3 regions of the Micromonospora sp. L32 genome follow, and region 3 is predicted to be linked to each of the others. Evidence: riboswitches for the same ligand, from Rfam matches in the RefSeq annotation. Region 3 holds a riboswitch; each other region holds the start of a gene.
The links. Region 3 has a riboswitch for cyclic di-AMP ahead of ACTMTB_RS20785 (C39 family peptidase). Riboswitches for the same ligand answer to the same signal wherever they lie in the genome.
Positions count from the first base shown of each region.

Region 1 (10,444 bases), on a different contig from region 3:
GGCCGGGTGTGACCAGGCCGATCTCGCGAGGGACCGAGGTGAGGCAATGACCCTGACCGATCCGACGCAGGCGCTCGCCGAGCTGCACGCCGGCAACCGGCGCTTCGTGACGGGCGCGCAGCGCCACCCCAACCAGGACTCGCTGCACCGGACGGCGGTCGCCGACGGCCAGCACCCGTTCGCGGTGATCGTCGGCTGCTCCGACTCCCGCCTCGCCGCCGAGATCATTTTCGACCGGGGTCTGGGTGACCTCTTCGTGGTGCGTACCGCCGGGCACACCGCCGGCCCCGAGGTGCTCGGCAGCGTCGAGTACGCGGTGAGCGTCCTGGGCACCCCGCTGGTGGTGGTGCTCGGCCACGACTCCTGCGGGGCGGTGCAGGCCGCCCGGGACGCCGCGCGGACCGGCACGCCGCCGGTCGGGCACCTGCGGGCGGTGGTGGACGCGGTGGTACCGAGCCTCCAGCGGGCCGCCGAGCAGGGCGTCGACGACGTTGACGGGATCGTCGACATCCACATCGCGCAGACCGTCGAGGCGCTGCTGGGCAACTCCGCCGTACTGGCCGCCGCGGTCGCCGAGGGGCGGTGCGCGGTGGTCGGCATGTCGTACCGGCTTAGCGCCGGTGAGGTGCGGACGGTGGCCGCGGTGCCGAGCGTCGTGCCGGCCCAGGCCGACGGTCGGGCGACCGCCGTCGCCGGCTGAAACCCCCCGCACGCGACGAGGGCCGCCCCACCGGGGACGGCCCTCGTTCGGTACGCGTCGCGCGCTAGAGCATCGACATGTGTACGTGGTCGGTGTGGTTCGACGGTCCGCTGTACGACTTCCACCCGGTCGCCGGGAACCAGATCTGCCGGTTCCAGATCACGTAGTAGATGCCGAGCCGGTCGGCGTTGCGGATCAGGAACGCGGCGAGGTTGTTGCCGTACATCCGGGTGTCGTTGTTGTACCAGGGCGCGAAGCCGCTCCGCTGCAACGACCAGTCGCAGGCCTTGCCCTTCGGGTGGTCCCACGGCCCACCTGGCCGGTAGCAGCCCGCGAACCGGGTGAAGCCGGCCCGCCGGACCTCCTTGTACGCGTGCAGTGTGCGCGGCGTGATGGTGCCGGAGGTGGTCGGGTCGTTCTCGGTGCGCGACTCGGGCCGCCAGCCGCCGTCGGCCGTCCGGCCGGGGCCGATCCGGGCGACCGGCGAGGTCGCGTCGACCAGGCCGCCGGTGAAGCCCCGGCCACCGACCAGCTGGAGGGCCTTCTCCGCCTCCCGGCTCTCCCGGGCCATGTCGTTGGTGAGCTTCTGCTGCTCGCGCACCTCGGCGTCGAGCGCCAGCTTGGCCTGCTCCGCGCGGTTCTTGGCGGCGGTGACCTTGGCCAGCTTCTGCGCGTTGACCATGTTCAGCTCGTCCAGGGCGGCGGCGCGCCGGACGAACGAGTCCGGGGCGTCGCTCTCCAGCAGCATCGCCACCGCGCCGATCCGGCCGGTCCGGTACGACTGCGCCGCGATCTGCGAGACCGTCGGCTGCAACGCCGCCAGCTCGTCCTGCGCGCGCCGCACCTCCAGCCCGAGCTGCTGCTGGCGCTTCTTGGACTTCTCCAGCTGCGTCTTGGCCTTGGAGTACTCGCGGTTGCGCAGCTCGATGACGTCGGTGAGCAGCTTGGGCTCGCCGTCCTCCTCGTGCCCGGAGGGGGTGGGGGTCGAGGGCGCGGCGATCGCGGCTGTCGGCCCGCCGAGGATGGCCAGCGCGGCGAACACGGCCACCACCGGAGTCAACCAGCGGCGCAGGGGTGCCGTCACAGTGTTCCCTTCCGTCGACCGCCGACCGGGTTAGCTGACGGGTTCGGGACGGAAGTGGCCCCTACCGCTCGCGCGGATTCACCCCATGTACCTGGTTCCCCGGCTCGCCTCGCGGCGATTGGGCGGCGGTACCGCAGGCGCCGCTGCGCGCCTTCGGCGGTGACCGGCAGCGAGGTTACCCGAGAGTCGTACCGGGGATCTACGTCCAGAACCCGACTAAAAGCGTTATTTCGTCGTAGCGATGCGTGACGAGTGACGCGTTCGTCAGGTTCCGCGTCGGCGTCGGTCACGCAGCGGAGTCTCACCATGCGGTGTCCGTGCTCCTTTCCGGGTCGGGCCACCGTGCGGGGGCCGGGGTGGACGGTCCGCCGGGACGCGACGCGCTCAGCGCCTCGAGCGCCGCGTCCCGGTCGGCGGAGGGGCGGGGCGTGGGTGCCGGTCCGGTGTCCCGGGCCGGATCGTCGGCCGGGCCACGACCGGCGGTGGCGACCAGCGCGGCCAGCGCGGTGGTCAGCGGTACGGCGGCGACCAGGCCGAGCGTCGCCACCGCGCTGCGGACGATCTCCTGAGCCAGGAACTCGCTGGTGAGGATCTGGCTCACCGGACGGCTGTCGGCGGTGAGCAGGAGCAGCAGCGGCAGCGAGGCGCCCGCGTACGCGAGCACGATGGTGTTCACCGTGGAGGCGATGTGCGCCCGGCCGACCCGGGTGGCGGCCCGGTAGAGCTGCGTCCGGGACAGTCCGGGGTTGGCGTGCGCCAGCTCGGTGACGGTGGCGGCCTGGGTGACGGTGACGTCGTCGAGCACGCCGAGCGAGCCGATGATGATGCCGGCCAGCAGCAGCCCGTGCAGGTCGACGTCACGCTGGTACATCGACAGCGTGGTGGCCTCCTCGCTGCCGAACCCGGTCAGGTGGGTGGCGGCGGTGGCCAGGCTGCCGAGCAGTCCGGTCAGCACCAGGCTGCCGAGGGTGCCGAGGACCGCCACCGAGGTCTGCGCGGTGATCCCGTGGGTCAGGTACAGCACCACGAACATGATCAGCGCCGAGCCGGTGATCGCGATCAGCAGCGGCGAGCCGCCCGCCGCGATGCCGGGTACGACGAAGGTCAGCAGGATGGCGAAGCTGGCGCCCAGCCCGGCCAGTGCGGCCAGTCCGCGCAGCCGGCCGAACGCCACGATCGCCGCCGCGAAGAGCGCCACCAGCCACACCAGGGGCTTGCCCCGCTGGTGTTCGGCGATCTGGTAGCTGGTGGCGGTGGGGTCGGCCGGGTCGGCGAGCTGGACCAGCACCACCTCGTCGCCCACCGCGACGGTGGGCGCGCCCGGACCGGCGGGCACCGGTGTCTCCACCTGCTGGCCGCTGTCCGGGCCCTGCTCGACCCGGACCGTCACGGTCCCGCACGGCCCTTCGGCCGCGCCGGGCGGTGCCTCCGGGGTCGGCGGGCAGGGTTCGGTCACCACCCGGGTCACCGTGCCGTGGTGGCGTGCCGGCTCGGCGCCGCCGTCGGCCTGCCGCGAGTCGCGCGGCCACAGCACCAGGGCGGCGATCACCGTGACGACGAACAGCGGGACCACCGTCGCGACGAGGATCCGCCGCACCCCCGATGGGGCGGACGGAGCGGGACGGGTGTGGTCGGCGCCCATTGCGAGTCTCCCAACGATCCAGGGCGGGGTACGTGTCAGCCGGCCGTTCGGTTCACCGGCGGGACGCGCGTGGCGGGCCGCGTACCCCGGTGTGGGCCCTGGGTGCCGGCGGGGTCACCCAGCGCGATCGGACGGCGCGGTCGCCCGGCGTGGCGACCCGCCCGGGCGGTCGCTGACGGCGGCCGAGCCCGGCGCGGTACGCGGGCCGGCGGCAGCAGCGGCGGATGGCGAGTCATGGCCGGTGAATCGTAGCCAGGTTCGGTGCGGGTCCGCCCGGTTCGTGCCGTCGGCAGCGCGCTCACCGGGCATCGTGGGGGCATGGACCAGCACGCCGGACCGGCGCGGCACCCGGGGTCGGACCGGCACCGGGGGCACGACCGGCACGCCGGCCACGACCCGGAGATGTTCCGCCGCCGGTTCTGGCTCTGCCTGGCGCTGACCCTGCCCGTGGTCGCCACCAGCCACATGGTGATGGAGTGGTTCGGCTACTCGCTGGAGTTCCCCGGCCGGTCCCTGGTCGGGCCGGTGCTCGGCTCGGTGGTCTTCTGGTGGGGCGGCTGGCCGTTCCTCGTCGGCGCGGTGCGCGAGGTGCGCGACCGGGCCCCGGGCATGATGCTGCTGATCGGGATGGCGATCAGCGTCGCGTACGCCGCCTCGCTCGCCACCAGCCTGGGCGCCTTCGAGCTGGACTTCTGGTGGGAGTTGGCCGCCCTGGTCACCATCATGCTGCTCGGGCACTGGCAGGAGATGAAGGCCGTCGGGCAGGCGCGGGGCGCCCTCGCGGCGCTGGCCGCGCTGCTCCCCGACGACGCCGAGCGGGTCGGGCCGCAGGGCGGCACCGAACGGGTGCCGGTGAGCGGCCTGCGGGTGGCCGACGTGGTGCTGGTCCGCCCCGGTGGGCGGGTGCCGGCCGACGGGCGGATCGTCGACGGGGCCGCCGAGCTGGACGAGTCGATGGTCACCGGCGAGTCCCGCCCGGTCTCCCGGATGGTCGGGGACCGGGTGGTGGCCGGCACCGTCGCCACCGACTCGGCGATCCGGGTTCGGGTGGAGGCCGTCGGCGACCAGACCACCCTCGCCGGCATCCAGCGCCTCGTGGCACAGGCGCAGCAGTCCGGCGGGCGGGCGCAGGCGCTGGCGGACCGCTTCGCCGCCTGGCTCTTCTACGTCGCCACCGGCACCGCCGTGCTGACCGTCGTGGGGTGGACCGCGCTGGGCGAGCGGGACGAGGCGGTGGTCCGGACCGTCACGGTCCTGGTGATCGCCTGCCCGCACGCGCTCGGCCTGGCCATCCCGCTGGTGATCGCGCTCTCCACCGCGCTGGCCGCCCGCTCCGGCGTGCTGGTCCGCGACCGGCTCGCACTGGAACGGATGCGCACCGTCGACGTGGTGCTCTTCGACAAGACCGGCACCCTCACCAGGGGCGAGCACGCCGTGGTCGGGGTGGCCGCCGCGCCGGGGACCGGCGAGGACGAGGTGCTGCGGCTCGCCGCCGGGGTCGAGGCGGACAGCGAACACCCGCTGGCCCGGGCGATCGTCGCGGCCGCCGCCGAGCGCGGCGACCCGGCCCCGGCCGCCGGCTTCCGTTCGCTGCCGGGGCGCGGCGTCCGGGCCGAGATCGACGGTACGCCGTACGCGGTCGGTGGCCCCGCGCTCCTGCGCGAGCAGGGGCTGGAGCTGCCCGGGGCGCTGGAGCCGGCGGCCCGGCGCTGGGCCGAGCGCGGCGCGGCGGTGCTGCACCTGGTCCGCCTGCCGGACACCGTCCTCGGCCTGCTCGCGCTCGCCGACCAGGTACGCCCCGAGGCCCGGGAGGCGATCGCGGAACTGCGTGCCGAGGGGGTTCGCAGCATCGCGATGATCACCGGGGACGCCCGCACGGTGGCCGAGGCGGTCGCCGCGGACCTCGGTTTCCGGCCCGGCGTCGACGAGGTCTTCGCCGAGGTGCTCCCCGCCGACAAGGACCGGAAGGTTACCGCGCTGCAACGCCGGGGGCTGCGGGTGGCGATGGTCGGCGACGGGGTCAACGACGCGCCGGCGCTGGCCCGGGCCGACGTGGGGATCGCGATCGGGGCGGGCACCGACGTGGCGATCGAGTCGGCCGGGGTGGTGCTCGCCTCCTCCGACCCGCGCGGCGTCGCCGGGGTGGTCCGGCTGAGCCGGGCGGCGTACCGGAAGATGCGGCAGAACCTTGCCTGGGCGGCCGGCTACAACGTGGTGGCGCTGCCGCTGGCGGCCGGCGTGCTGGCCTTCGCGGGGGTGGCGCTGAGCCCGGCGCTCGCCGCGGCGCTGATGTCCGCCTCGACGATCGTGGTCGCGCTCAACGCCCAGCTGTTGCGCCGGGTACGCCTCTGATCCCGCCCGGTTCGGGCTAGCGTGGTCGGGTGCGAACGGCGACGGCGCGGCCGGCCGGGTGGTGGGCCCGGCTGCTCCTGCTCGCCTGCACCCTGCTCGGGCTGGCCGCCATGCACACCATCGGCCACAACACGCACTCAGTCGCGTCCCACCCGGACGGCCACGCCGCCGTGTCGCAGCGGGCGCCGGTCGCTCAGGCCGGCGGGCTCGAGGTGGTCCCGGTGGCCCACGGCGCGACGCCTGAAGCGGTCCCGGCCGCCCATGTCGCCGGGCCGGTGTCGTTCGCCGGCCAGGTCGGCGCGGTGGCGCTTCCCGCCGACCAGCCGGGGAGTGCCCCGAGTGGCTGGAGTGTCTGCCTGGCGGTGCTCGGCGCCGTCACGGTGGCGCTCCTGCTGGCGACGCTGCTGTTCGGCCGTGCCCACCACGCGATCGCGACCCGCCATTCGTCCCGGCCGTCGCGTAGGCCGCGCGCCCCGCCACCCCGCCCGGTCGGGCTTCGCCTCGCCACGGTGTCGGTGCTGCGCAGATAGGACGCCCCGACGCGGTACCGCCGCGTCCCGAGTCCGCTGCGTACGTCCTCACACCGAAAGGTCTGATCGTGTCCACTCGTACCATCGCGCGCCGTGCCGCCCTGGCCGGCGTCGCTCTCAGCACCGCTCTCACCCTGGCCGCCTGCGGCGGCGACGACCACCAGGCCGGCTCCGGCCACGACATGCCGGGCACCGGTGCCAACGCCGGCCCGTCGGCCAGCGCGTCCGCCACGTTCGACGACGCCGACGTGATGTTCGCCCAGATGATGATCCCGCACCACCAGCAGGCGGTGCAGATGTCGGAGCTGGCCGACAGTCGTGCCGGGGACCCTGAGGTCGAGCGCCTCGCCGCGCAGATCAAGGCCGCCCAGGCGCCGGAGATTGCCACCATGACCGGTTGGCTCACCGCATGGGGCCGGCCCGTCCCGTCCGGCAGCCCGAGCGGCGGCCACGACCACGGCATGCCGGGCATGATGTCCGACGCCGACATGGCGAACCTGGCGGCCGCCTCCGGCCGGGAGTTCGACCGGCAGTTCCTGGCCATGATGATCGCCCATCACCAGGGCGCGATCACCATGGCGGAGCAGGAGATCGGCAACGGGGTCAACGCGGACGCCAAGGCCATGGCGCAGCAGATCATCACCGCCCAGCAGGGCGAGATCGACACCATGAGGAAGATCCTCGCCCGGCTCTGATCGCCGCCGGCCGGGACGCCTCGGAGCCGTCGTGGCTCCGAGGCGTCCCGGCCGGGCGGGGTGAACCCGCCGGTCGGGCTGCGCGGGCTCAGCCGCGCTTCATCAGGCGGCCGACGGCGGCCATCATCTCGGCGGCCATCTCGTCGGCGCGGCCCTCGGCGGCCCCCTCGTGCATGCAGTGCCGGGCGTGGCCGTCGAGCAGGCCGAGGGCGACCTTGTCCAGGGCGGCCTGGATCGCCGAGATCTGGGTCAGCACGTCGATGCAGTACCGGTCGTCGTCGACCATCTTCTCCACGCCGCGGACCTGGCCCTCGACGCGGCGCAGCCGCGCGAGCAGCTGGTCCTTGCTGGCGGTGTAGCCCCGGGTCGGGGTGCTCGGTGTGGTCATGGCAACCAGGATAGCGTACCCCCTGGGGGTATGCTACGGTCCTCGGGAGAGCTACCCCTGGGGGGTATAGCATGGATGCGGGAGGAGAGTTGCCATGGTCACCACCACGTACCAGGTGCAGGGCATGACCTGCGGGCACTGCGTCAACTCGGTCAGCACCGAGGTGAGCGCGATCCAGGGCGTCAGCGACGTCCAGGTGGACCTGGCCTCCGGCCGGGTCACCGTCACCAGTGAGAGCCCGCTGGACACCGAGTCCGTACGCGCCGCCGTCGACGAGGCCGGGTACGACCTCGTCGAGGCGTGACGGGGTCACGACCCCAGAGAACCGAGGTATCACGATGAACACGGCGACGAAGCTGAGCGGTTTCGCCCTCGGCCTCGCGGCGGTGTTCGGCACGGCGTACGGGGTCGGCCACCTGGCCGGCCCCGTCACCCCGGCCGCCGGCACCCGCCACGAGCCCGCCGGCGCCGGCCACGGCTCCGACCCGCACGGCGGCTCCGACTCGCACGGTGCCGACCCCGCCGGTGCCACGCACCTGCCCGGCGGGCTGCTCGTCTCCGACCGCGGCTACACCATGCAGCCGGTGGACGCCCCGACCGGGCAGTTCGCCTTCCGGATCACCGGCCCGGACGGCGCTGCGGTGACCGGCTACGAGATCGCCCACGACAAGCGGATGCACCTGATCGTGGCGCGGCGCGACCTGTCCGGCTTCCGGCACGTCCACCCCGAGCTGGGCGCCGACGGCACCTGGCGGGTGGACTCCCCGCTGGGCGGGCCGGGCGTCTGGCGGGCCTTCGCCGACTTCACCCCGTCGGGCGGGGAGCCGCTCACCCTCGGGGTCGACGTGACCGTCCCCGGCCAGCTCCAGCCCCGGCCGCTGCCGGCACCGGCCGCCAGCACCACGGTCGACGGCTACACGGTCACCCTCACCGGCACGCCGCAGCCGGGCCGCACCAGCCAGTTGACGCTGACCGTCAGCCGGGACGGGAAGCCGGTCACCGACCTGGAGCCGTACCTCGGCGCGTACGGGCACCTGGTGGCGTTGCGGCAGGGCGACCTCGCGTACCTGCACGTGCACCCGGAGGGCGTGCCCGGTGACGGGCGTACCCCGGCCGGGCCGGCCGTGAGCTTCGCCGCCGAGGTGCCCTCGGCCGGCAGCTACCGGCTCTACCTGGACTTCCGGCACGGCGGGGCGGTGCGCACCGCCGAGTTCACCGTGCTGGCCGGCGACGCCCCGGCGGCCCCGGCGAGCACCCCGGGCACCCGGGCCACCCCGACCGCTCCCACCCCGACCGCCGACGCCGGCCACGGCGCCCCCGGTCACGGGCACAACTGATCGGAGGTGCCGCGATGACCCCGACCACGAACTCCCTGCCGGTCGCACCGCACCGGATCGAGCTGACCATCGGCGGGATGACCTGCGCGTCCTGCGCCGCGCGGATCGAGAAGAAGCTCAACCGGATGGAGGGCGTGACCGCCACCGTCAACTACGCCACCGAGAAGGCCACCGTCCGGTACGCCGACCAGGTCACGCCAAAGGACCTCATCGCCACGGTGGAGAAGACCGGCTACACCGCCGTCGTGCCTCCCCCGCCCACCCCGGCCGGTACGGCCGGACCGGCCGCCGAACCGGCCGACGAGCTGCGCGGCCTGCGGACCAGGCTGTGGGTCTCGGTCGCGCTGACCGTGCCGGTGATCCTGCTGGCCATGGTGCCGGCCTGGCAGTTCACCTACTGGCAGTGGCTGTCGCTGACCCTGGCCGCCCCGGTGGTGGTCTACGGCGGGCTGCCGTTCCACCGGGCCGCCTGGATCAACCTGCGGCACGGCGCCGCCACCATGGACACCCTGGTCTCGCTCGGCACCCTGGCCGCGTTCGGCTGGTCGCTCTGGGCGCTCTTCCTCGGTGACGCCGGGATGCCCGGGATGACCCACCCGTTCCGGCTCGACATCACCCGCACCGACGGCGCCGGCAACATCTACCTGGAGGCGGCGGCCGGCGTCACGGTGTTCATCCTCGCCGGCCGGTACTTCGAGGCCCGTTCCAAGCGGACCGCCGGCGCCGCCCTGCGCGCCCTGCTGGAGCTGGGCGCCCGGGACGTCGCGGTGCTGCGCGGCGACGTCGAGACCCGGATCCCGGTCGACCAGCTCGCGGTGGGGGACCGGTTCGTGGTCCGCCCCGGCGAGAAGGTCGCCACCGACGGGGTGGTGGACGAGGGTACGTCTGCCGTCGACGCCAGCATGCTCACCGGCGAGTCGGTGCCGGTCGAGGTCGGCCCGGGCGACACCGTGGTCGGCGCGACGGTGAACGCGGGTGGCCGGCTGGTGGTCACCGCCACCCGGGTCGGTGCGGACACCCAGCTCGCCCAGATGGCGAAGCTGGTGGAGCAGGCGCAGTCCGGCAAGGCGGCCGTGCAGCGGCTGGCCGACCGGATCTCCGGCGTCTTCGTCCCGATCGTGATCGCCCTGGCCGCCGGCACGCTCGGCTGGTGGCTCGGCACCGGGGCGGGCCCGACGGCCGCGTTCACCGCCGCGGTCGCCGTGCTGATCATCGCCTGCCCGTGCGCGCTCGGCCTGGCCACGCCCACGGCGCTGCTGGTCGGGACCGGCCGGGGAGCCCAGCTCGGCATCCTGATCAAGGGGCCGGAGATGCTGGAGTCCACCCGCCAGGTGGACACCGTCGTGCTGGACAAGACCGGCACGGTCACCACCGGCCGGATGACCCTGGTCGACGTGCTCCCCGACCAGGGGGTCGACCGGGCGGAGCTGCTCCGGCTCGCCGGGGCGCTGGAGGCCGGCTCGGAGCACCCGGTCGCCCGGGCGGTCGCGGCGGGCGCCGCCGAGGCGGGCGCGCTGCCGCCGGTCACCGGCTTCGCCAACGCCGAGGGGCTCGGCGTCACCGGCACGGTGGACGGCCACGAGGTGGTCGTCGGTCGGCTCCGGCTGCTGCGCGAGCGGGGCCTGGACGTACCCGAGGAGGTCGTGCGGGCAGCGGGTGACGCGGAGGCGGCCGGCCGGACGGCCGTGCTGGCCGGCTGGGACGGCCGGGCCCGGG
Region 1 is NZ_JBQHDD010000012.1:62,466-72,909, forward strand. Features, by position in the region: gene ACTMTB_RS27145 (carbonic anhydrase) at 47-700, shown strand; gene ACTMTB_RS27150 (coiled-coil domain-containing protein) at 765-1,784, opposite strand; cyclic di-AMP (ydaO/yuaA leader) riboswitch at 1,789-1,919, opposite strand; gene ACTMTB_RS27155 (YibE/F family protein) at 2,086-3,426, opposite strand; gene ACTMTB_RS27160 (copper-translocating P-type ATPase) at 3,745-5,778, shown strand; gene ACTMTB_RS27165 (hypothetical protein) at 5,808-6,308, shown strand; gene ACTMTB_RS27170 (DUF305 domain-containing protein) at 6,377-7,003, shown strand; gene ACTMTB_RS27175 (metal-sensitive transcriptional regulator) at 7,092-7,391, opposite strand; gene ACTMTB_RS27180 (heavy-metal-associated domain-containing protein) at 7,486-7,695, shown strand; gene ACTMTB_RS27185 (hypothetical protein) at 7,730-8,728, shown strand; gene ACTMTB_RS27190 (heavy metal translocating P-type ATPase) at 8,743-10,444, shown strand, end outside.
Region 1: linked by a shared signal. The riboswitch ahead of ACTMTB_RS27150 (coiled-coil domain-containing protein) and the one ahead of ACTMTB_RS20785 (C39 family peptidase) in region 3 are both predicted to bind cyclic di-AMP.

Region 2 (10,444 bases), on a different contig from region 3:
TCGCACCCGCGGCGAGACCGGAGACTGCGAAGATCGCGACCACCACCGGCAGCGGCGGCGCGGCGGCCAGCGCCCAGAAGGGTGGCCCGCCGGCGACCGCGAAGGTGGTGACGAGGGTGGCGCGGCGGGGCAGCCGGTGGCCGACGGCGCTGAACAGCAGCGAGCCGACCAGCGCGCCGCCGCCCATCGCGCCGACCAGCAGGCCGAACGCGGTGGCCCCGCCGAGCTCGCGGTCCGCGACCACCGGCAGCAGGACGCTGCTCTTCGTCGCGTCGAAGCAGTTGGTGATCAGCACCAGCAGCACCATTGCGCGCAGCAGCGGCTCCCGGACCAGGAACCGTACCCCGGCGGCGAAGTTCCGCCAGTACCCGCCGGACTCCTCCGACGCCGGCTCGGCCGGGCGCATGCCGCGGGGCACCAGCAGCGTCACCACCAGCGCGGAGACGGCGAAGGTGGCGGCGTCCACGGCCAGCACCGGCAGCGCGCCGATGGCCGCGACCAGCAGCCCGGCCACGGGCGCGCCGAGCAGTCGCGAGCCGCGTTCGGTGGCCTCGAACCAGCCGATCGCCCGTTCGATCGGCACCCGGGCGGCGGTCGCCGCCTCGGGCAGCAGCGCGGTCCGGGCGGTCTGCCCGGGCGTGTCGAGCAGGCCGCTGGCGAAGACCAGCGCGAGCAGCGCCCAGAACGGCAGGCCGACGGTCGCGTCGAGCAGCGGGACGGCGGCGACCGTCGCGCAGGACACCAGGTCGGCCACGACGCTGGCCCGGCGGTAGCCGATCCGGTCGACCACCACGCCGCCGAGGGCGCCGCCGAGCACCACGGGCGCGGCGGCGAACGCCCCGGTCAGGCCGGTCGCCGCCGGTGAGCCGGTCTCGGCCAGCACGTACAGCGGCAGGGCGATGTAGGTGAGCATGTTGCCGGTGAGCGAGACCGTGTGGCCGATCAGCAGGCCGATCAGCGGGCCCCAGCGGCGGGGCGCGGCGGTCACTGCGGCCCCCGGTAGGCCTGCCAGATCAGCGTGACGGTGCGGGCGGCGGGCCGGTCGGGGTCGCTGCGGGCCTGCCAGCGGGCACCCAGCTCCGCCAGCTCGCCGTGCAACTCGAGCAGCTCGTCGGGGGTCAGGTGCATGGTCTGGTCGCTGCTGGTGGTGCCCCGGACCCACTCCGGGTCGAGGGTGGCCTCGCTGTCGAGGTAGGCCTGGAACCGCTCCACGTAGCGCTGGAAGACGGCCCGGCGCAGCAGGTCCGAGGCGAGCTTGCGCTCCGGGTCGTGCAGCACCTCGACCAATTCCCAGCTGGTGCGGCTGTGCGCCGCCCGCCACCACCGTTCCCGGCGGTTGCGGGCGTGCTCGGGTGCCTCCCGGATGAAGCCGTGCTCGGCGAGCTTGCCGAGGTGGTAGCTGACCGACCCGACGGCCTCGTCGACGAGGTCGCTGAGCATGCCGACGCTCTGCGGGCCGCGTACCCGCAGCTCGCCGAGGAGCCGCAGGCGGGTGGGGTGGGCCAGCGCGCGCATGGCGCGCGGATCGGTCAGGTGCAGGGTCGACTCGTCCTCGGACATGGGGACAGGCTAGACGTACAAGATGTGATGTACAAGAAGTCTTGTCAAATGTCGCCGGGGCAAATCCTGCGAGTGGCTCAGGCGGGGCGGCGGCCCTTGAGACGGCGGCCCAGCTCGCGGGCGATCTCCCGGTTGGCGTCGCGTTCGGCGAGCGCCTGCCGCTTGTCGTACGACCTGCGGCCGCGGGCCAGGCCCAGCTCGACCTTGGCCCAGCCGTTGCTGAAGTACATCGACAGCGGCACCAGCGTCACGCCCCCGTCGCGCAGCTTCTCCAGGATCCGGGCGATCTCCACCCGGTGCAGCAGCAGCTTGCGGGTCCGGCGGGGCTGGTGGTTGGTCCAGGTGCCGTAGCCGTACTCGGCGATGTGCAGGCCGTAGAGCATGAGCTCGCCGTCGCGTTCCTGGGCGAAGGCGTCGACCAGCGACACCCGCCCCTCCCGCAGCGACTTCACCTCGGTGCCGGCCAGCACGATCCCCGCCTCGTACGTCTTCAGGACGGTGTAGTCGTGCCGGGCCTTCTTGTTGGAGGCGATGAGCTTGCGCTCCGTGTCCCTGGACACGACGACCTCCTGTGGGTGGGGCTGCGGACCGGATGCAGGATACCCGCCGGCGCCGCCCGGAACGGCGGGGCGCGACGCGTACGGGCGGCAGGTCCGGCCGGACCCTGTCGCCGGCCGCCCGGCGGTAGGGTCGGCGGTCGTGACCGAACCGGACTTCCTCACCGCCACCCGCACCTCGTACGACACCATGGTCGCCGACTACATCGAGTTCGTCCGCGACGAGCTGGCCGCCCGGCCGCTCGACCGGGCCATGCTCGCGGCCTTCGCCGAGCTGGTGCTCGCCGACGGGGGCGGGCCGGTGCTGGAGGTCGGCTGCGGCCCGGGGCGGATCACCCGGCACCTGCACGACCTCGGGCTCGACGCCGCCGGCCTCGACCTGTCGCCGGGCATGATCGCGCACGCCCGTCGGGCGTACCCCGACCTGCGCTTCACCGAGGGGTCCATGCTGGAACTCGACCTGGCCGACGGCGCGCTCGCCGGCCTGGTCGCCTGGTACTCGGTCATCCACCTGCCCGACGACCGGCTGCCGGCCGCCTTCGCCGAGTTCCACCGGGTCCTCGCCCCCGGCGGCCACCTGCTGCTGGCCTTCCAGGTCGGTGACGAGCCGGTGCACCGCACGGACGCGTGGGGGCGACCGGTCTCGCTCACCTTCCACCGGCGTCGGCCCGAGCGGGTGGCGGCCCTGCTGGAGGCCGCCGGGCTGATCGTGCACGCCCGCATGCGACGGGAGCCGCAGGAGCTGGGCGGGTGGCGGGAACCTACTCCACAGGCCTACCTGCTGGCCCGCCGTCGGGATGACGACCGGCGGTGACCGGGCGACCACGACGGCTCGTATCCTTCTCCCGCGGATCCTGTCCCGTGGACCGAAACGAGCCGATGAGGAGGTTGGTGTGAGCAGCCGGACCGAGACGTTGGAGTTCCAGGCCGAGACGCGTCAACTGCTGCAGTTGATGGTGCACTCGATCTACTCGCACAAGGACGTCTTCCTGCGGGAGTTGGTCTCCAACGCCTCCGACGCGCTGGACAAGCTGCGGCTGGAGTCCCTGGTCGACAAGGACCTGGCGGCCGACACCGCCGACCTGCACATCGAGATCGAGACCGACCGGGCGGCCCGTACCCTCACCGTGCGCGACAACGGCATCGGCATGTCCCGCGAGGACGTCGTCTCGCTGATCGGCACCATCGCCCGCTCCGGGACGGCCGAGCTGCTGCGAAAGCTGAAGGAGTCCCGGGAGGCGGCCGCTCAGGACCTGATCGGCCAGTTCGGCGTCGGCTTCTACTCGACGTTCATGGTGGCCGACACCGTGACCCTGCTGACCCGTCGGGCCGGCCAGACCGAGGGCACCCGCTGGGAGTCCACCGGCGAGGGCACCTATGTCGTGGAGACGGTCGACGACGCTCCGCAGGGCACCTCGGTCACCGTGCACCTGAAGCCGGCCGACAGCGAGGACAACCTCGCCGACTACACCGACCACGGCAAGATCCGCGAGATCGTCAAGCGGTACTCCGACTTCATCGCCTGGCCGATCCGGCTCGTCACGCCGGACGCAGAGCCGGTCACCCTCAACTCGATGAAGGCGCTCTGGGCGCGGCCGCGCGACGAGGTCGCCGAGGAGGAGTACCGCGACTTCTACCGGCACGTCAGCCACGACTGGGCCGACCCGCTGGAGACCATCCACATGCGGGGCGAGGGCGTCTTCGAGTACGAGGCGCTGCTCTTCATCCCCACGCACGCCCCGTTCGACCTGTTCATGGCCGACGGCCGGCGCGGGGTGCAGCTGTACGTCAAGCGGGTGTTCGTGATGGACGACTGCGCCGCGCTCATGCCCAACTACCTGCGCTTCGTCAAGGGCGTGGTGGACGCGCACGACCTGTCGCTGAACATCTCCCGGGAGATCCTCCAGCAGGACCGGCAGATCCAGATCGTGCGCCGCCGGCTGGTCCGCAAGGTGCTCGCCACCGTCAAGGAGATGCGCACCGAGCACGCCGACCGGTACCGGACCTTCTGGTCGGAGTTCGGCCGGGTGGTCAAGGAGGGGCTGCTGGAGGACCCGGACAACCAGCAGGCGATCCTCGACATCGTCTCGGTCGCCTCCACCCACGACGCCACCGAGCACACCACGCTGCGCGAGTACGTCGAGCGGATGAAGGACGGCCAGGAGGAGATCTACTACGCCACCGGCGACACCCGGGCCATGCTGGAGAACTCGCCGCACATGGAGGCCTTCCGCGCCAAGGGCTACGAGGTGCTGCTGCTCACCGACCCGGTCGACGAGGTGTGGGTGGAGCGGGTCGCGCAGTTCGACGGCCGGCCGCTGCGCTCGATCGCCAAGGGCGAGGTGGACCTGGACACCGCGCAGGAGCGCGAGGAGGCCGAAACGGAACGGGAGCGGCAGGCCAAGGAGTACGCCGCCCTGCTCGCCTTCCTCGGCGGCGCGCTGGCCGACAGCGTCAAGGAGGTGCGGCTCTCCTCCCGCCTGACCACCTCGCCGGCCTGCATCGTCGGCGACGCCCACGACATCACGCCCACGTTGGAGAAGATGTACCGCGCGATGGGGCAGGAGGTGCCGAAGGTGAAGCGCATCCTCGAACTCAACCCGACCCACCCGCTGGTCACCGGCCTGCGCGCGGCGCACGAGCGCGGCGGCGACTCCGCCGCCCTCACCGAGACCGCCGAGCTGCTGTACGGCATGGCGCTGCTCGCCGAGGGCGGCGACCTGGCCGACCCGGCCCGGTTCGCCCGGGTCCTCGCCGACCGGCTGGCCCGCAGCCTCTGACGCGACGACGGCCCCGGCCCGGTGCAGCGCCGGGCCGGGGCCGCCTGGTCACGAACCGACCCGCACGCCCATCGCCGCCCAGGTGGCCGGGCCGACCACCCCGTCCACGGTCAGCCCCCGCATGCCCTGGTACCAGCGCACCCCGGCCTCGGTCCTCGCGTCGAAGGCGCCGCTCGCGGGGCCGCACCGCTTCGTGCCGACGAACCGCTGGACGAAGGCCACGTCCCCGCCCTTGCTGCCGCGCCGCAGCGTCCGCGAGCCCGGTCTGCCCCCGGACACCGGCGTCGCCGGTCGCCCGCTGGGCACCGACGGGGCCGGCTTGACGGCCGCGCGCAGGGCCGCCACGGTACGCGGGCCGACCACCCCGTCGGCGTCGAGCTTCCGGGCGGTCTGGAACGACCGTACCCAGGCGGCCACGGCCGGCCCGAACACCCCGTCGGCCGTCAGCCGGGCCCCGAGGCGGTTGGCGACGGCCTGCAACTCCCGGACGTCGCCGCCCCGGCAGCCGGCGCGCAGCACCCGGTCGCCGAGCCGCGCCGTCGTGGCGGTGGCGATGCCCCACGCCTGGCGGCTGTCCTCCAAGCTCCGCTGGTGGCTGACGCTGACGTGCAGGTGCTTGTCGTGCGGGTTCGGCCCGGTGTACCGGGCCGGCCGGAAGCTGCGGGTACGGCTCCAGATCTTTCGGTCGTAGATGACGTACTGGGTGGACGGATGGCTGACGGCCTGCCGGACGACCAGCAGCGGGTCGATCCCGTCGACGTCCACGTCCACCGCGTTGACCGACTGGTCGTCACTGTCCGGATTATGGTCCGAGCGGCGCGCCTGGTGACTGGCGTCGCCCAACCAGCCGTCGGACTTGCGGTCCCGCTGCGGCCACCGGGTGTCTATCTCCTCGCGCAGCACCCGCAGCGCGGGCGCCAGGTGCACGCCCATCTCACTCCTCCTCTTCCAGCGCGGCGGCCAGGTCGAAGTCGACCTCGTCGCCGGCCAGGCTCTCCGGGTCGTCGTCCTCGTCCAAGGTGGCAACGAGGTAGTCGGTGTCGATGCTGACGGTGTCCATGGAGGTCCTTCCTCTCGCGGATGGTCGGCCGCCGCGAACCGGGGCGGACCGTGCCGGCCAGGGCGCCGGCGCCCGGCATCCGGCGGGTCCGACGCGTCGGCGCCGTGGCCGCGCTCTGCTCCCTACCGTCCGAGTCGGCGGCCGGGCTGCCCAGACATGAGTCGCCAATCAGCGGCAACGCTGACCGTCCGGCGGCGCGGGCCGCCGATCGAGGCCGCCTGACCAGCGAAGACGGCGAGGCACGGCAGCTGATCCGCCGCTCGGAGCGAGGCTTTCGGCCCAGTGGTGACAGGTTCCCGACCGGCCCTTGTAGAGCACCGCCGACCAACCCGCAACTCGAAGCACGAAGCCGTCGCTCAGCCGGGTGAAGAACTTCACAAGAGGTGGGCAATCGCCCGAAACAATTCCTAACGTCGTTCGTGTTCGCGATCGCGGACACCACGGCCGGTAACGCCTAATCCATGCCGCCGGCCGGTGGGACCTTTGTCAGCGGGCATGGAGCGGGGGACCCACACGTTCCTCGGTGCACGTCACCTCGGGGTGAAGCCGCCCACGGGCGGCCGGGCTCCTCGGCCCGAACCCGACAGCTCACCTCGTCGGCGTGGAGGAATCCACATGGCAACTGAATACACCGCCCGTCACCGACGGGTCAGCTCGCGCCGCATCGCCGTCGGCACGCTCGCCGTCGGTGCGGTCACCGGGGTCGCCGCCGTCCTGGCGCCGGCGTCGCCGGCGAGCGCCGCCAGCGTCAACTGGGACGCGATCGCCCAGTGCGAGTCCGGCGGCAACTGGCACATCAACACCGGCAACGGCTACTACGGCGGCCTGCAGTTCTCGCAGAGCACCTGGTCCGGCTACGGCGGCAAGAAGTACGCCTCCCGCGCCGACCTGGCCAGCCGCGGCGAGCAGATCGCCATCGCCGAGAAGGTGCTCGACGGTCAGGGCATCGGGGCCTGGCCGACCTGCGGCAGGAAGGGCGGCTCCACCAAGAGCTACTCCAGCACCTCAGAGAAGTCGGAGAAGTCGCAGAAGTCGCAGCGGCGCTCCGGCTCGTCGAAGGCCACCGCCACCGAGCGGTCCTCGCGGGAGCAGCACAGCACCCGCAGCCAGCGGCGCAGCGCGCCGGCCGCGACCGGCGACGTGTACGTGGTGCGGCCGGGTGACACCCTGTCGCAGATCGCCGACGCCCGGGACCTGGCCGGTGGCTGGCAGGCGTTGTACGAGCGCAACAAGCGCGTGGTCGGCGCCGACCCGGGGCTGATCTTCCCCGGTCAGAAGCTCAGCCTCTGACCTCAGCACCTGGGCACCGTGGCGACGCCCGGCCGGACGACCGGCCGGGCGTCGCCGCGTCCACAGCGCCGTCGTGGTTCGGGCCGCTGCCGGCGGGGTACCCGGCGCGCGTGGACCGGCCCGCCGGCGCGTCCGCGTCGCCGGGTCGTCGGGCCGTCGGCCGGGGGGCGGGGATAGGGTTGGCCCTGGTGTGCCGGGAAGTCTGGTCGGCGATGGATGACGCGACCCCTGCCGACGAGGAGACCCCGTGACCGACGCCCCCCGGCGCCGTACCAGCCTGTTCGCCCGCCGCTCCTGGGGCGAGACCAGGCGCATCTCCGCCATCCTGCGCAAGGAGACCGTGGGCGGGGCGCTGCTGCTCGTCGGGGCGCTGCTCGCGCTGCTCTGGTCGAACTCGCCCTGGGCGGACGGCTACCGGGCGCTGCGTGACCTCACCGTCGGCCCGGCGTCGCTGCACCTCGATCTCACCCTCGGCACCTGGGCCGCCGACGGGCTGCTGGCGATCTTCTTCTTCGTCGCCGGGCTGGAACTCAAGCGCGAGTTCGTCGCCGGCGACCTGCGCGACCCGCGCCGGGCCGCGGTGCCGGTGGCGGCGGCGGTCGGCGGGGTGGTCGTACCCGCGGTGCTGTTCGTCCTCGTCGCCGGGGTCGACGGCGCCCGGGGGTGGGCGATCCCCACGGCCACCGACATCGCGTTCGCCCTGGCTGTGCTCGCGGTGGTGGGACGGCTGCTGCCGTCGGCGCTGCGTACCTTCCTGCTCACCCTGGCGGTCGTCGACGACCTGCTCGCCATCGTCATCATCGCCGTCTTCTACACCTCCAGCCTCGCCGTGCCGCCGCTGCTGGCCGCCCTGGTGCCGCTCGCGCTCTTCGCCGTGCTGGTGCAGCGCCGGGTCCGGTCCTGGTGGCTGCTGCTGCCGCTGGCCGCCGTGACCTGGACGCTGGTGCACGCCTCCGGGGTGCACGCCACGGTGGCGGGGGTGCTGCTCGCCTTCACCGTCCCGGTGCTGCGCAGCGAGGCCGCCGGTGGGCCGGACGCCGGGCCGGGCCTGGCCGAGCACTTCGAGCACCGGTTCCGGCCGATCTCCGCCGGGGTGGCGGTGCCGATCTTCGCGTTCCTCTCCGCCGGCGTCACGGTCGGCGGCCTGGCGGGGCTGGCCACCGCGCTGACCGACCGGGTCGCGGCCGGCATCGTGGTCGGCCTGGTGGTCGGCAAGCCGGTGGGCATCCTGGCCGCCACCTGGCTGGTGTCCCGGTCCACCCGGGCCAACCTGGACGAGGGGCTGAACTGGTTTGACGTGCTCGGCCTGGCGCTGCTCGGCGGGATCGGGTTCACCGTGTCGCTGCTGATCGGCGAGCTGGCCTTCGGCCTGGGCAGCGTGCGTGACGGCCACGTCAAGGTCGCCGTGCTCACCGGCTCGCTGCTCTCCGCGCTGCTGGCGACGGTGATCCTGCGCGCGCGCACCCGGGCCTACCGGCGGGTACACGAGATCGAGACCGTCGACGAGGACCACGACGGCGTCCCGGACGTCTTCGAGCCGGATCCGGACCGCTAGCTACGCCGGTCCGGCCGGGTACGCCCGGGTCTCGCTGGCCTTGACCGCCGCCCACACCCGCTGCCCGGGCTCCAAGCGAAGCTGGGCGGCGGCGGCCGGGGTGACGTCGGCGGCGGCCGGGACCGGGCCGGCGAGCTGCACGCGCAGGTTGTCCCCGTGCCGCTGCACTCCGGCGACGGTGGCCGGCCAGGTGTTGCGGGGGCTGCCGTCGGGCTGGCGCGGGTGCAGGGCCACGGCGGCGGGCCGGAAGACCACGAAGGCGTCGCCGTCCAGCCGGTCGGCGGTGGCCAGGGCGAAGCCGTCGTCGAGGCGTACCTGGTGTCCGTCGGCGTGGCCCCGGTAGAGGTTCAGCCCGACGAGGCGGGCGACGTAGTCGGTGCGCGGCCGGGCGGTGACGGTGGCGGCGTCCCCCTCCTGCACCACCCGGCCGTCCTCGACGATGACCAGCCGGTCGGCCAGGGCGAGTGCGTCCAGCGGGTCGTGGGTGACCAGCAGCGTCGCGCCGTCGTGGTCGACCAGGTGCCGGTGCAGGTGGGCCCGGGTGTCCAGGCGGGTCCGGGCGTCCAGCGCCGCCAGCGGCTCGTCGAGCAGGAGCAACCGCGGGCGTACGGCGAGCGCGCGGGCCAGGGCGACCCGCTGGGCCTGCCCACCGGAGAGCTGGCGCGGCCGGCTCCGGGCGTGCCCGGACAGCCCGACCCGGTCCAGCCAGCCGGCCGCCTGCTCGCGGGCGGCCCGCCGGTCGAGGCCCTGCCGGCGGGGGCCGAACGCGACGTTGTCCAGCGCGCTCAGGTGCGGGAAGAGCAGGTAGTCCTGGAACACCACGCCGACCCGGCGCCGCTCCGGCGGGATCCAGCGGGCCCGGTCGGGCCGGTCCAGGTCGACGCCGTCGAGCAGGACGTGGCCGGCGGTGAGCGGCTGGAGCCCGGCGAGGGCGCGCAGGGCGGTGGTCTTGCCGGCGCCGTTCGGGCCGAGCAGCGCGACCACCTCGCCGGCGCCGACGGTCAGCCGGACGTCGAGTCGGAAGGCGCCTCGGTCGACGACCAGGTGGCCGTCCAGCAGCGGGGCGCTCACGGGCTGGTGATCCAGCGGTCACGCAGGCCGGCGAGGATCGCCACCGAGACGGTGAGCAGGATCAGACTGAGCACGATCGCCGCGTCCAGGTCGGTCTCCAGGGCCAGGTAGACGGCGAGCGGCATGGTCTGGGTCCGGCCGGGATAGTTGCCGGCGAAGGTGATGGTCGCCCCGAACTCGCCCAGCGCCCGGGCCCAGCAGAGCACCGCGCCGGCGGCCACGCCGGGAGCGATCAGCGGCAGGGTGACGTGGGTGAAGGTGGTCCACCGGCCCGCGCCCAGGGTGGCCGCCGCCTCCTCGTAGCGGCTGTCCGCGCCGCGCAGCGCGCCCTCGACGGCGATGATCAGGAACGGCATCGCCACGAACGCCTCGGCGAGCACCACGCCGGTGGTGGTGAACGGCAGGGTGAGGCCGAAGGCGCCGTCCAGCCACCGCCCGAGCAGCCCGTTGCGGCCGAACACCAGCAGCAACGCCACGCCGCCGACCACCGGAGGCAGCACCAGCGGCACGGTGACCAGGGCCCGCACCACCCGGCGGCCGGGGAACTCCACCCGCGCCAGCAGCCAGGCCA
Region 2 is NZ_JBQHDD010000010.1:52,001-62,444, reverse strand. Features, by position in the region: gene ACTMTB_RS24740 (MFS transporter) at 1-988, opposite strand, end outside; gene ACTMTB_RS24735 (ArsR/SmtB family transcription factor) at 985-1,560, opposite strand; gene smpB (SsrA-binding protein SmpB) at 1,638-2,120, opposite strand; gene ACTMTB_RS24725 (class I SAM-dependent methyltransferase) at 2,260-2,931, shown strand; gene htpG (molecular chaperone HtpG) at 3,011-4,897, shown strand; gene ACTMTB_RS24715 (peptidoglycan-binding domain-containing protein) at 4,946-5,830, opposite strand; gene ACTMTB_RS24710 (hypothetical protein) at 5,832-5,957, opposite strand; cyclic di-AMP (ydaO/yuaA leader) riboswitch at 6,399-6,574, shown strand; gene ACTMTB_RS24705 (transglycosylase family protein) at 6,573-7,247, shown strand; gene nhaA (Na+/H+ antiporter NhaA) at 7,495-8,802, shown strand; gene ACTMTB_RS24695 (ABC transporter ATP-binding protein) at 8,803-9,873, opposite strand; gene ACTMTB_RS24690 (ABC transporter permease) at 9,870-10,444, opposite strand, start outside.
Region 2: linked by a shared signal. The riboswitch ahead of ACTMTB_RS24705 (transglycosylase family protein) and the one ahead of ACTMTB_RS20785 (C39 family peptidase) in region 3 are both predicted to bind cyclic di-AMP.

Region 3 (10,444 bases):
GGAGGTCGCCGTCGCGGCGGCCGGCGCCGCCCAGACCGCGCGCCGGTGGCGGGATGCCTGGCTGGCCGCCCAGGAGGAGGTGGACCGGGCCTGGACGGCGTACGACGAGGCGGAGACCGCCGCCCGCCGGTTCACCGGCGCCGCCGCGCTGCCCGCCCCGCGTACCCCGCGCACGCCGGCCGAGTACGCGGGCCGGGAGCGCTGGCTGCACCAGGCGGCGGTGGCGGCCCACTGGCGCGGTGAGCTGCCGGTGGAGCGGCTGCGGGACGTCTTCGCGCACCGGGACGGTTGGGACCCCCGGCGGCACCCCGTCGAGCAGGAGGTGCTGCTGGCCCGGGCGGTACGCGACGGCCGGCGGGACGCGTACCGGGCGGCGGCCGGGCGGGAGCGGTCGGCGTGGCGGGACGCCGAACTGGCCGCCGAGGCGGCCCGCGCGCTCGCCGTCGAGGCGTACGCGGCGGCGGAGCGGCTGCGTCCCGCGCGGCTGCCCGCCCAGCGGACGGCGACGGCGACGGCCCGGACCGCGCTCGCGGCGCGGTGGCGGCCGGCCCGGGTGGGCTGAGGACGCGACCAAATTGTTACCCGTATTTCCGTGAGTCGCGTCACGGCGATCGGGAAACCGGTCATCCGGTCACAGGCGGTGACATCGATCGCGACGATCGGCAGTGTTTGCCGCCGCGCTGTCCGGTTGTCGCCCGACGGTCCCGGAACAACCGCCTGTCCCATTGAGTGACGTCAGTGTCGAACTGTACGGCAAATTTGTCGCCCTGATCATGTTTAAGCAGCTGGCGGCGCTTGGCCGACACGTGACCGACCAGTAATGTCGCCCGGGTCCGGTGCGGTTTCCGATCGCAAGAGGCGACGCCGCGCCGACCCGCTCAATCGTGATTCCACGAACCGGGGACCCATGCACGTCCGGGGTGAATCCGCGGGCCACGGCCCGTGGTAGGGCGCTCTTCCCGCCCGAATCCGTCAGCTAACCCGGTAGGCGGTGTCGGAAGGAGTTCCAACTTTTGCTGCTCCCTCGCATTCCTCGGCTTGCTCTCCACCTCGGTACCGGGGTGTTCGTGCCGGTCCGCCGCGCCCTCGCGCGCTGATCCCGGCCCCACCTCGCCGCCCGGTCACCGACCGGGCGCACCCCCGCCGAGCGGCCTCGCACACCGGTTCTGACGCCGCGCGTGACGTCCCGTCACGCGCCGGTCCGGCACGCCGCTCCCGCCCTCGTACCGTGGAGGAAAACACGTGAAGCACCCCCTGAAGCGGCAGCTGCGACGCCTGGCCACCAAGCGGTCCTACCAGCTGGTCGCCGGCTCGGCCGCCGCGCTCGTGCTCGTCTCCGGCGCCAGCACGCTGCTCGCCGACGAGGCGCCCGCCCGCCAGCAGACCTCGGCCGCCGTCGCCGAGGTGGCGCCCCGGCTGGACGACGTCGCGACCCGCAGCCAGGCCCGCGTCGCCGCCCCGTCCCACAAGCCGTCGCCCTCGGCCAGCCCCTCGCCGTCGGCGAGCGCCACCAAGGCCAAGGCGGACCCGGACCTGACCCGCAAGGCGGCCCCCAAGCCGCCGTCGACCAAGGTCCTCCGTTACGACTACCAGGCGCAGACCACCTTCTACAACTGCGGTCCGGCCGCGGTGCGCAACGCGCTCAGCGCGGCGGGCATCGAGCGGACCCAGGACGAGCTGGCCGGCCCGCTCGGCACCACCGAGATGGGCACCAACTCGGCGCTGGACACGACCCGGGTCCTGAACCAGATCGTCAAGGGCGACCCGTACCGGACTCGGATGTTCCGGGGCACCCCCAGCTCCGCGCAGATCGACCGGCTCCAGGCCGACGTGATCGCGGCGATCACCGACGGCCGGGGCGTCGTGGTGAACGTGGCGGGGAGCGCCACCGACACCGACGGCGGCTGGCACTCCTTCCCGGGCGGCCACTACATCGCGGTGGTCGGCTACAAGAACGACGGCCGGACGGTCCGGATCGCCGACTCGGCGGACCCGAACCTGCCGTCGTACTGGGTCAGCACCATCGACCTGGCGAACTGGATCGCCACCCGCGGCTACTCCGCCTGATCCAATACCGTCGCTCGTCCGGGCACCGGCTCCCCTGGGGGCCGGTGCCCGTCGCCGTTGGCGCGGGTCTCGCGCGCCGCGACCGGGCGGTGGCACACTGCGGCCCATGACCGACGACTCGGGTACCCGCCGGCTGCTGTTGCTGCTGCACGGGATGGGCACCACCGGCGACGTGTGGCTGCCCTGGGCGCCGCTGCTGGAACACCGCTGGCCGGGCCGCTGGCTGGCGCCGGACCTGGCCGGCCACGGCTTCTCGCCGCCGCTGCCGGGGTACTCCTTCGCGGGGTTCGCGGAGCAGGTCGCGGCGGGGCTCGGCCCGGTGCCCGAGGGGGCCCGCCCGAGTGACCGCCTGGTCGTCCTCGGCCACTCCCTCGGCGGGGTGGTCGCGCTGGCGCTGGCCGCCCGCGACGCCGGGCTCCCGGTGGACGCGGTGGTCGGGCTGGGCATCAAGGCGGTCTGGTCGCCGGCCGAGCTGGCCCGGGCGCGCGAGCTGGCGGAGCGCCCGGTGACCTGGTTCGCCACCCGGGACGAGGCGGCCCGCCGCTACCTGAAGGTGGCCGGCCTCGGCGGGCTCTTCGCGCCGGACCATCCGGTGGTCGACGCGGGGCTGCGTGCCGAGGACGGCCGCTGGCGGCTGGCCATGGACCCGGCCGCCTTCGCGGTGGGCGCGCCGGAGCTGCCGGCCCTGCTGGCCGCCACCGACGTCCCGGTGCTGCTGGCCCGGGGCGAGCACGACCCGATGGTCAGCGACGCGCAGCTCGCCGAGCTGGGCGTGCCGGTGGCGACCCTGCCCGGCCTCGGCCACAACGCGCACGTGGAGGACCCGGCGGCGGTGCTGGCCCTGCTCGACCCGTACCTGTGACCGGTTGCGGACGCGGGCGTCGCCGTCGTGGGTCGCATGCGGCTCGGGACCACCTGCCGGACGTTCGAGCTCTCCGTCCATGCCGGACCTCGCCACGGCGCCGCTCAGCTCGGCTGCCACGCCGCCTGCTGTCGTGACGGGTCGGCCGCAGGCGGCACGTTCGATGCTTCTTCGCTGCTTCCGCGCGGGCGGTCGCTCAGTCGGAGATGCCGGTGTGCCCGACGACCTTCTCCACGGTCAGGCGCACCAGCAGCTCGCCCGGCACGGCGTTGCGCGCCCCGTATGCCTCGGCCAGGTCCGGCCCCATGTAGCGCTCGGCGATCCGGATCGCCCACCGCCGCATCTCGGGCAGGTCCTCGGTGATCGTCGCGCGCCCACGCAGCGTCACGAACGCGTACGGCGGTTTCTCGTCGTCGACGCACAGCACGGCCCTGCCGTCGCGGGCGAGGTTGCGGCCCTTCACCGAGGTCTTGCCGGTGTTGAACAGCACGTCGTCGCCGTCGAGTACGAACCACACTGGGACGACGTGCGGCGAGCCGTCGGCCCGGGTCGTCGCGAGCTTGCCGGTGCGGGTGCCGTACGAGACGAACTGCTGCCACTCCCCGTCGATCATCGACTTCGCCATGCGGCCATTATGGTGCCGTCCGGCGTCTCAACCATCGCAGACTGCTGCTGCCTGACGCCTCGCCTACAAGGCGCTTTCGTCAAGAGTCGTAGCGTCCGCTGGCGTCCACCAGGTTCGGGTCGGAGCCGACGCCCGTTCGCACTCATCTGGCTTCGGCCGCCATCGTTGATGTCAACGAGTGATGTCAGCCGCTGTTGTCGGCTCCCTGCCGCTGGTAGAACCGCTGGATGGATCAACTGACCGACCCGGTTGCCGGGCTCGACGAGGTCCCGTGGGAGTCGCTGCACCACGCGTATGGGCCGGCCGTCGACGTACCGGAACAGTTGCGGGCGTTGCGCTCGGCGGAGGTGCCGGTCCGGCGCCGTGCCTTGTCCGAGCTGTTCGGCAACGTCTACCACCAGGGCACGCGGTGGGGGGCAAGTTGTCACGTGGTGCCGTTCCTGGTGGCGCTCGCTGACGACCCGGACACCCCGGACCGGGCAGCGGTGGCCGACCTGCTCCGTTCGGTGGTGCTCGGCGACCGGCGCGACGACGAGCTGCCGTTCGACCCGCGGCGGACCTTCGCCGCCGCCGAGGGGATCACCGACGACCAGGCGGCCCTGGTGGAGCGGCATCTGGAGGCCGAGGACCTGTTCGAGCACGAGGAGGTTGCGGAGCTGGCTGACAACGTGGCGGTCCGCTGGGAGGCCGACGCCTTCCATGCTGGAGCCCGGCACACCGACCGGTACGTCCGCTGGCTCACCGATCCGGACCCGCAGTTGGCCGCGTACGCCGCCGAACTACTCGTCTGGTTCGCACCTGACGAGGCCGCGTTGGCCGGGCTCATCTCGGTCCCTGGTGACGAGGCCCGCGCCGCCACCCGGGCGAGCGCCAACCTGACCCTCGCCCACTGTCCGGTCGGCTCGGAGCGGATCGACGCCCGCCTTCCGCGAGCTGCTGTCCGCGAATACAGCGGTCGTCCGGGTCACGGCGGCGGTGGGACTGGCGTACCGGCTCGGCGACCAGCTACCCGACTTGGCCCTCGACGTCCTCACCGACGCCCGCAGCTCCGACGTCGATGCCGAAGTACCCGGCTGGGACCGGTCGGTGCGCGGGTTCGTGGCCCTCGCGTTGCACCGGCTCGGTCTCGGCTGACTTGTCGCTGCGACACACGGTTCAGGAACGGGTTTGCACTTCCTGCTGGACGCGGCCCCAGCTGCGGAAACGTAATTAGCCCCGCAGGAGCTTGCTTGACCAGTCCCCGCATAGTCGGGATCTTCAACCGTTGTGGTCCGGTCCCCACCCACGTAGGTCGTCGGGCAGGTGTGCGCGCGAACGCGGTGTGCAACGATGATCGGCATGTCGACTCCACGAAAGGGCAATGCCGCGTAGGCGCCCCACACAACTGCGTGCCGACTCCATTTACCGGCGACGGCTTGACGGGTCAACCTCTGTCATCCCCGGGCTCTCGGTCCGGGGCTTGAGAGCCATCGCCTACCTCGAACGCACCCGCCTCTGGAACCAGGCCGTGTCTGATGCACTGCGGACCTGGTCATGGTTCGTGCGCCACCCTTCGCATCGCTTGTGGGACCCCACTGCCGTCTGTGGGGTGATGGAGTGCTGTCCGAACCCGCCCGAGCTGCGCTGGATCCTGGACGTCGCCGTTGCCGTCCTGCCGCCGAAGGACGCCCGAACCGTCCGCAAGCAGATCGCAGCCCTCGATGAGCTGTGGTGACACGCCGCAACGGCATCTCGTCGGCTCGGGCGCCTCCGACCCGTCGTTCATGACCCCGTCGGATGTCAACGCCTGCGCGCCGCAGTATGGCTGCATCTGCCTACCCCTACCTGTCCGCGTCTCCTCGACGTAGGCGAGGGCTGCCTGACCGGCTCGCCGCTACCGCTCGTCGGCCTAGGCAGGGGCGGTCGTGCAGGAACCAGGCGTCGCTGCGTTGGTCTCTGTTGCAGCTAGGGTTCGGCTGTACCGTGCTCCGGACCACCAAGCCGCGCTGACCAGACGGCAAGACCATGGCCCCGGCGCTGGGCGCCGGGGCCATCGAGCCCATTCATCCTGGCGGAGGCTGGTCATCAGCTCCCGGAGTCCGGGAACAGGTACAGGTCGAACCACGTCTCCTGGTTGTCAAGCAGCAACTGCTGGCTGCCGTAGAGGCTGGGGGGGCCAGCATGGGTGCCGGTGAGGGTGTAGAGGCCCGGATCGACGGCGAATTGGAAGCCACCGTCGGGGCCAGTGACAACCTCGATCCCAGCCGGCTCCAGCCGGATCGTCGCCCCCTCCACCGGCAGCCAGGTGGTCGCGTCGAGCGCTTGGCCCTTGAGGTTCGAGATGGCGGACACCGTGAAGGTTCCCTGCGTCATGGGGCTGAGCCGGCCGTGGCGGTCGACCGCCACCGCGTACATCGGATGCTCACCGCCCACGCTGCCGACGTCGATCGTCACATTGGCCGTACCATCCGGCGCCGCTGGGACCTCGCTGTCCAGCTTGGTGTCGTCGACGCTGTACCGGAACCTGGTCACCGTGGTGTCCCCGTTCGCGTCGAACCGAATGGCGATCTGGCCACCTCCGGCGACGCTGTCCCCGTTCGGGAAGCTGATCGCCGGTTGGAGGGGCACCTTCGTCCCGCCTGCCCGCCCGACGGCCGCCGACGCTGGCGACGCCACCAGCGTCGTACCGGCGGCCAGCAGCATCAGCGACGCGGCGGTTGCAGCGAGCGCGCGGCGAGTAGCACCGGTCCGCGCCCCCGAGGTTAGTCCGACAAACATTCCAGCCCCCGCATCATCAGAACGTCACGGCGCGATCAACCTAGCCAGCAAGATGATCTCCGTCAACGTCTTTCGACGCGGTGCGAATGGACCTGTGGGAAGCACTCAAGCGCCTCGGCGATTCCCTCGGCACTTGACCATTGCTGTACTTAGCTGCTGTACGGCAGCAGAAAGGCCAGCTCCCAATACTGGGCAGTGGCCTTTGACCTGCCTGCGCGATACTGGGATCGAACCAGTGACCTCTACCGGCCACCGCTGTCATATCGATGCCTGTTCGCTGTTTCTTCCGCCGAGCCGCCCGAGCCTGTGGAGCACTCGGGCGGCTGCTGACAGTGGCCGCCCTCGGCGGACGCTTGGGCAGGTTCAACTAGCCAGGAAGTACCACTCCATCCCGACACTGATCACCGAAGGTGAGGCGTACCCTCCGCTTCCGTTGCCGTGGTAGCGGTAGAGATCGCCGTTCGAGTGCAGGGCGACCAGGTCGCCCTTGCCGTCGCGGTTGAAGTCTCCGAGTCCGGCGATGTCAATGAAGTTGCCCCAGCCGCAGCCGACCTGCACGCCGCTGCTGAAACCTCCGCTGCCGTTACCGTTGAAGCGATACAGACAGTTGTTGCCGTTATTGATACCGACGAGGTCGGCGTTGCCGTCACCGTTCAGGTCGCCCGCGCCCGTCAGCGCGCCTGCGTACAGGCTCCAGCCGCTGCAGCCTAGTTGCACGCCCGTGCCGAACCCGCCGTTGCCGTTGCCGTACCAGCGGTACAGGCAGTCGTTGTTCCCGTTGACGGCAACGAGGTCGCCGTTGCCGTCGTTGTTCAGGTCGCCGGCACCGGCAAGGCTGTAGGGGCCCCAACCGCATCCGAGTTGCGTCCCTCCGCTGACCGTGCCGTCGCCGTCTCCGTACCAGCGGTACAGGCAGCCGTTGTCGTAGTGGATGGAGACAAGATCACCGACACCGTCCCGGTTCAGGTCGCCCGGAGCGGACAGGTCGTACCTGTAGGGAAACCATCCGAAGCCGACATCGGCCCAACGGTCGACACCGCCGCTACCGTCACCCACCTGGACCATCATGCCGCCGCTGGACAAGATGAACGGAATGTCGCTGACACCGTCGCGGCTGAAGTCGTTTCGCTTGTCATAAATCGTGGCCTGTGCAGGACTTCCCACCAGGGCGACCGCCGCAGCCATGGCGGCTACAACGACGAACCCAATCCATCTACGCAAGGACGTGCTCCTCCCCCGAGAAGGCGTTCCCCCACATCCATGTGGGTGAATCACCAGGCCGGACGCTATCACCGCCGACATCTCCTCGGGGGGCAGCGGATCTCGCCCTCAAGCGTTACATCGCCCGTGAAGCCTTCACCCACCTCGCTCGCCCGGCCCGAGCTGTGGACCTACCGCTACGGCGGATGCCAAGATCCCTCGGTGCTTGCTGCCTTCTCGCTGCCTTCGGGCAACGAGTGACCCTCAGATAAGAGCCAAGGACCCTCGTTTGAGGGGCCTTGAGCTCACCTATTCATGGTGAGGCGATACTGGGACGAACCAGTGACCACTTCGGTGTGAACTTCGGCAAGGCGGTCGGTTCGGGCTTGATGCGAGGTCAGATGGCCTGCTGACGCGTCCGGCTCGGCTGACACGGTTGCTTTACTTCGCTGCTGTACGGCTGGCATCACACGATGCGCTGGACACGGACCTTCGGGCGCTCGTTCTTCAGGTGGCCTTGCTTGTGCTGGCGGACCTGCTCGTCCCAGACCGCCTGGTCGTAGTCCGGGTCGGGTGGGATCCACCTGTGCGAGCCGTCGCTGTAGTGGAACTTCTCGTCCCCGGGCCGCAGGAGGCTCATCGGATCCAGCCGAGAAAGCGTCGGTGTAGCACGCCTGCCGGCACCCAGGACAGATCCGGCGCGGCACGCACCAGTTGGGCACCCATGTAGAGGGCCAGGGACACCGGCGCGCCGTCGAATTCTGCGCGCAGCTCTCGCTGCCGCGTGCGACAGGGCCAGGGCGCGTCGCAGCCGCCGCAGCTCCAGATCGGCAAAACAGGCCCGTGTGCGGTCACCGGCGGCCCCCGAGCACTGTCGCGGTCAGATGCCGCGCCCGCCGGCTGGTCGCCCACTCAACCTGCCAGCATGGGTACGGCGTGAGCCGAGCCCACCACGCCCGGCACCCGGTGCACATGCCGTCCATCCCTGGCAGATGCGTGGTCAGAATCCGCCGCTCCTGGTCGTTGCTCACTGCTCCTCCTGGGTGGGCCAGTGACCACGGTTGATCGGGATGCGGTGTCGGTTGCGGCACGGAAGATCGGCTCCGCATCGGCAGACCCACTTCCACCTCCGCCAGGACCACACCGGGCGGTGCCGCCGGGCCAGGCTCATCGCGACTGCGCTCAGGTACTGGTCGTAGGAGACTCGCCGCGGCGGTGTCCTGTCCCGCATTGCTTTCTCCCTCCGCCGGGCAACGCGACATGGCCGACCCCGAACCACGGGACCGGGTCTGGAACGTTCGGTAACTGCGACGCTACGATCACGGCGACGGCCGTTGGACTCACCAGCAGTACGAGTGAGCAGGCCACATGTCCCGGCCACGAGGGGTTCTGGCGGGGAACGTCAACCACCAGTCGACGTAGGGACATCGGATGGCGGGTCGCGGACGATCAACGCCACAGCGCGGCGAGGTTACCGGCTATCTGCTGAAGCTGATCCGGGAGTCGATCCCGCTCACGCAGGAACAGCTCGCCGTGGAGTTGGGCGTCGACCGTGCGACGGTGCAGAGCTGGGAGTCCGGACGGCGGCCCTTCACGGCCGTGCCGTTCGGTCAGGCGATCGCGACCCGCCAGCGGCTCGGACGGCTCGGAGCAAACACGACGCTGCTCGCCGCCCTCGACGACGCCGCTGAAGCGGACTTCATCCTCACGGCGATCCTGGACAACCAGGTGGAACGCACCGACGTGGCCGAGCAGCCGCTCGGCTGGTCCGTCCTCACCCACCGCCTGACCGACATGATCCTCTGGGCGGTTCTGGGGCAGCCCCCCACCTTCGTCAGATGCCTTTCCAGACCGCAACGCCGGCGAGGCCCGGTGACCGCCGGGCCGATCTTGCCCATCGGCCAGCGACGCGCCTTCTTCGCGCACCTGCACGTGCTCGCCGAGCGTTCCACCGTCGGGCGCCACCCGAACGTCCTGCTACACCGCCAATCCTGCTTCCTCGCCGGCATGGACCCCACCGGGGCGTCCGCGGCCTGGCTCTCCCAGAGCAACGCCCGCTCAGCCCGCCGGACAACCACCTTCCATACCTGGTCACCGCTGTGGCCCGATGCGCGCTCGGTCGTCACTTCGCTGGCGAACCAGGGCGACCCGGAACCACTACGAGACTTCATCGCCCGCGCGCACCCGGACGACGCCTGCGAGCGGGCCGCCCTCAACTACTCGGCCTACTGGGTCGGCGAGATCCCCTGTCGCCAACGAGACGACTCATTTATGGCTGCTGTTCATCCCGACTGGCGAGGCTCCCTGCTTTTCCGTCATCTGGTCGAGCGCCTCGAAGCAGGGCACCCGTTCGTGGACCTCAACATCCACAACGTCTGGTCCCTGCTCACCGCACGTCGCGGCCTCGCCCTTGACGACCCCGGCACCGGGCAGGCGCTCGTCGACCGCAGTACTGCACTCCTGGACTGCGACCGAGTCTCCGCGCAGTCCCGGCAGGAACTAACGTCTATCGTCTACAGCCTCCGAGCAGACGGACTCACCGGCACAGGGACGGGCAGATGAGCGACGACCACGGCGCCGCCGGAGCCATGAGCTTCGTCTTCGAAGCCGGCGTACTCAAACGCGCCGCCCGCACCGGCTGGTGGTTCGCTGGCGTCAAGCACCCCGAGTCCATCGCTGAGCACTCGTTCCGTACGGGGCTCATCGGGATGATGCTCGCCGCCATGGAGGGCGCCGACCCGGCGCGGGTGTCGATGCTGTGCCTCCTGCACGACACTCAGGAAACCCGGATCACCGACATCCCTCACATCGCCAAGCGCTACCTCACCGCCGCACCCAACACCGCCGTCACGGCCGACCAGGTTGCGGCCTGCCCGCCAGCCGTGGCCGACATCATCACCGCGGCCGTCGCCGAGTACGAAGCCGGCGAATCC
Region 3 is NZ_JBQHDD010000007.1:259,576-270,019, forward strand. Features, by position in the region: gene ACTMTB_RS20780 (hypothetical protein) at 1-562, shown strand, start outside; cyclic di-AMP (ydaO/yuaA leader) riboswitch at 866-1,006, shown strand; gene ACTMTB_RS20785 (C39 family peptidase) at 1,243-2,067, shown strand; gene ACTMTB_RS20790 (alpha/beta fold hydrolase) at 2,174-2,929, shown strand; gene ACTMTB_RS20795 (PPOX class F420-dependent oxidoreductase) at 3,126-3,554, opposite strand; gene ACTMTB_RS20800 (hypothetical protein) at 4,530-4,688, shown strand; gene ACTMTB_RS20805 (hypothetical protein) at 5,014-5,268, shown strand; gene ACTMTB_RS20810 (hypothetical protein) at 5,619-6,236, opposite strand; gene ACTMTB_RS20815 (FG-GAP repeat domain-containing protein) at 6,675-7,496, opposite strand; gene ACTMTB_RS20820 (hypothetical protein) at 7,978-8,151, opposite strand; gene ACTMTB_RS20825 (helix-turn-helix domain-containing protein) at 8,943-10,073, shown strand; gene ACTMTB_RS20830 (HD domain-containing protein) at 10,070-10,444, shown strand, end outside.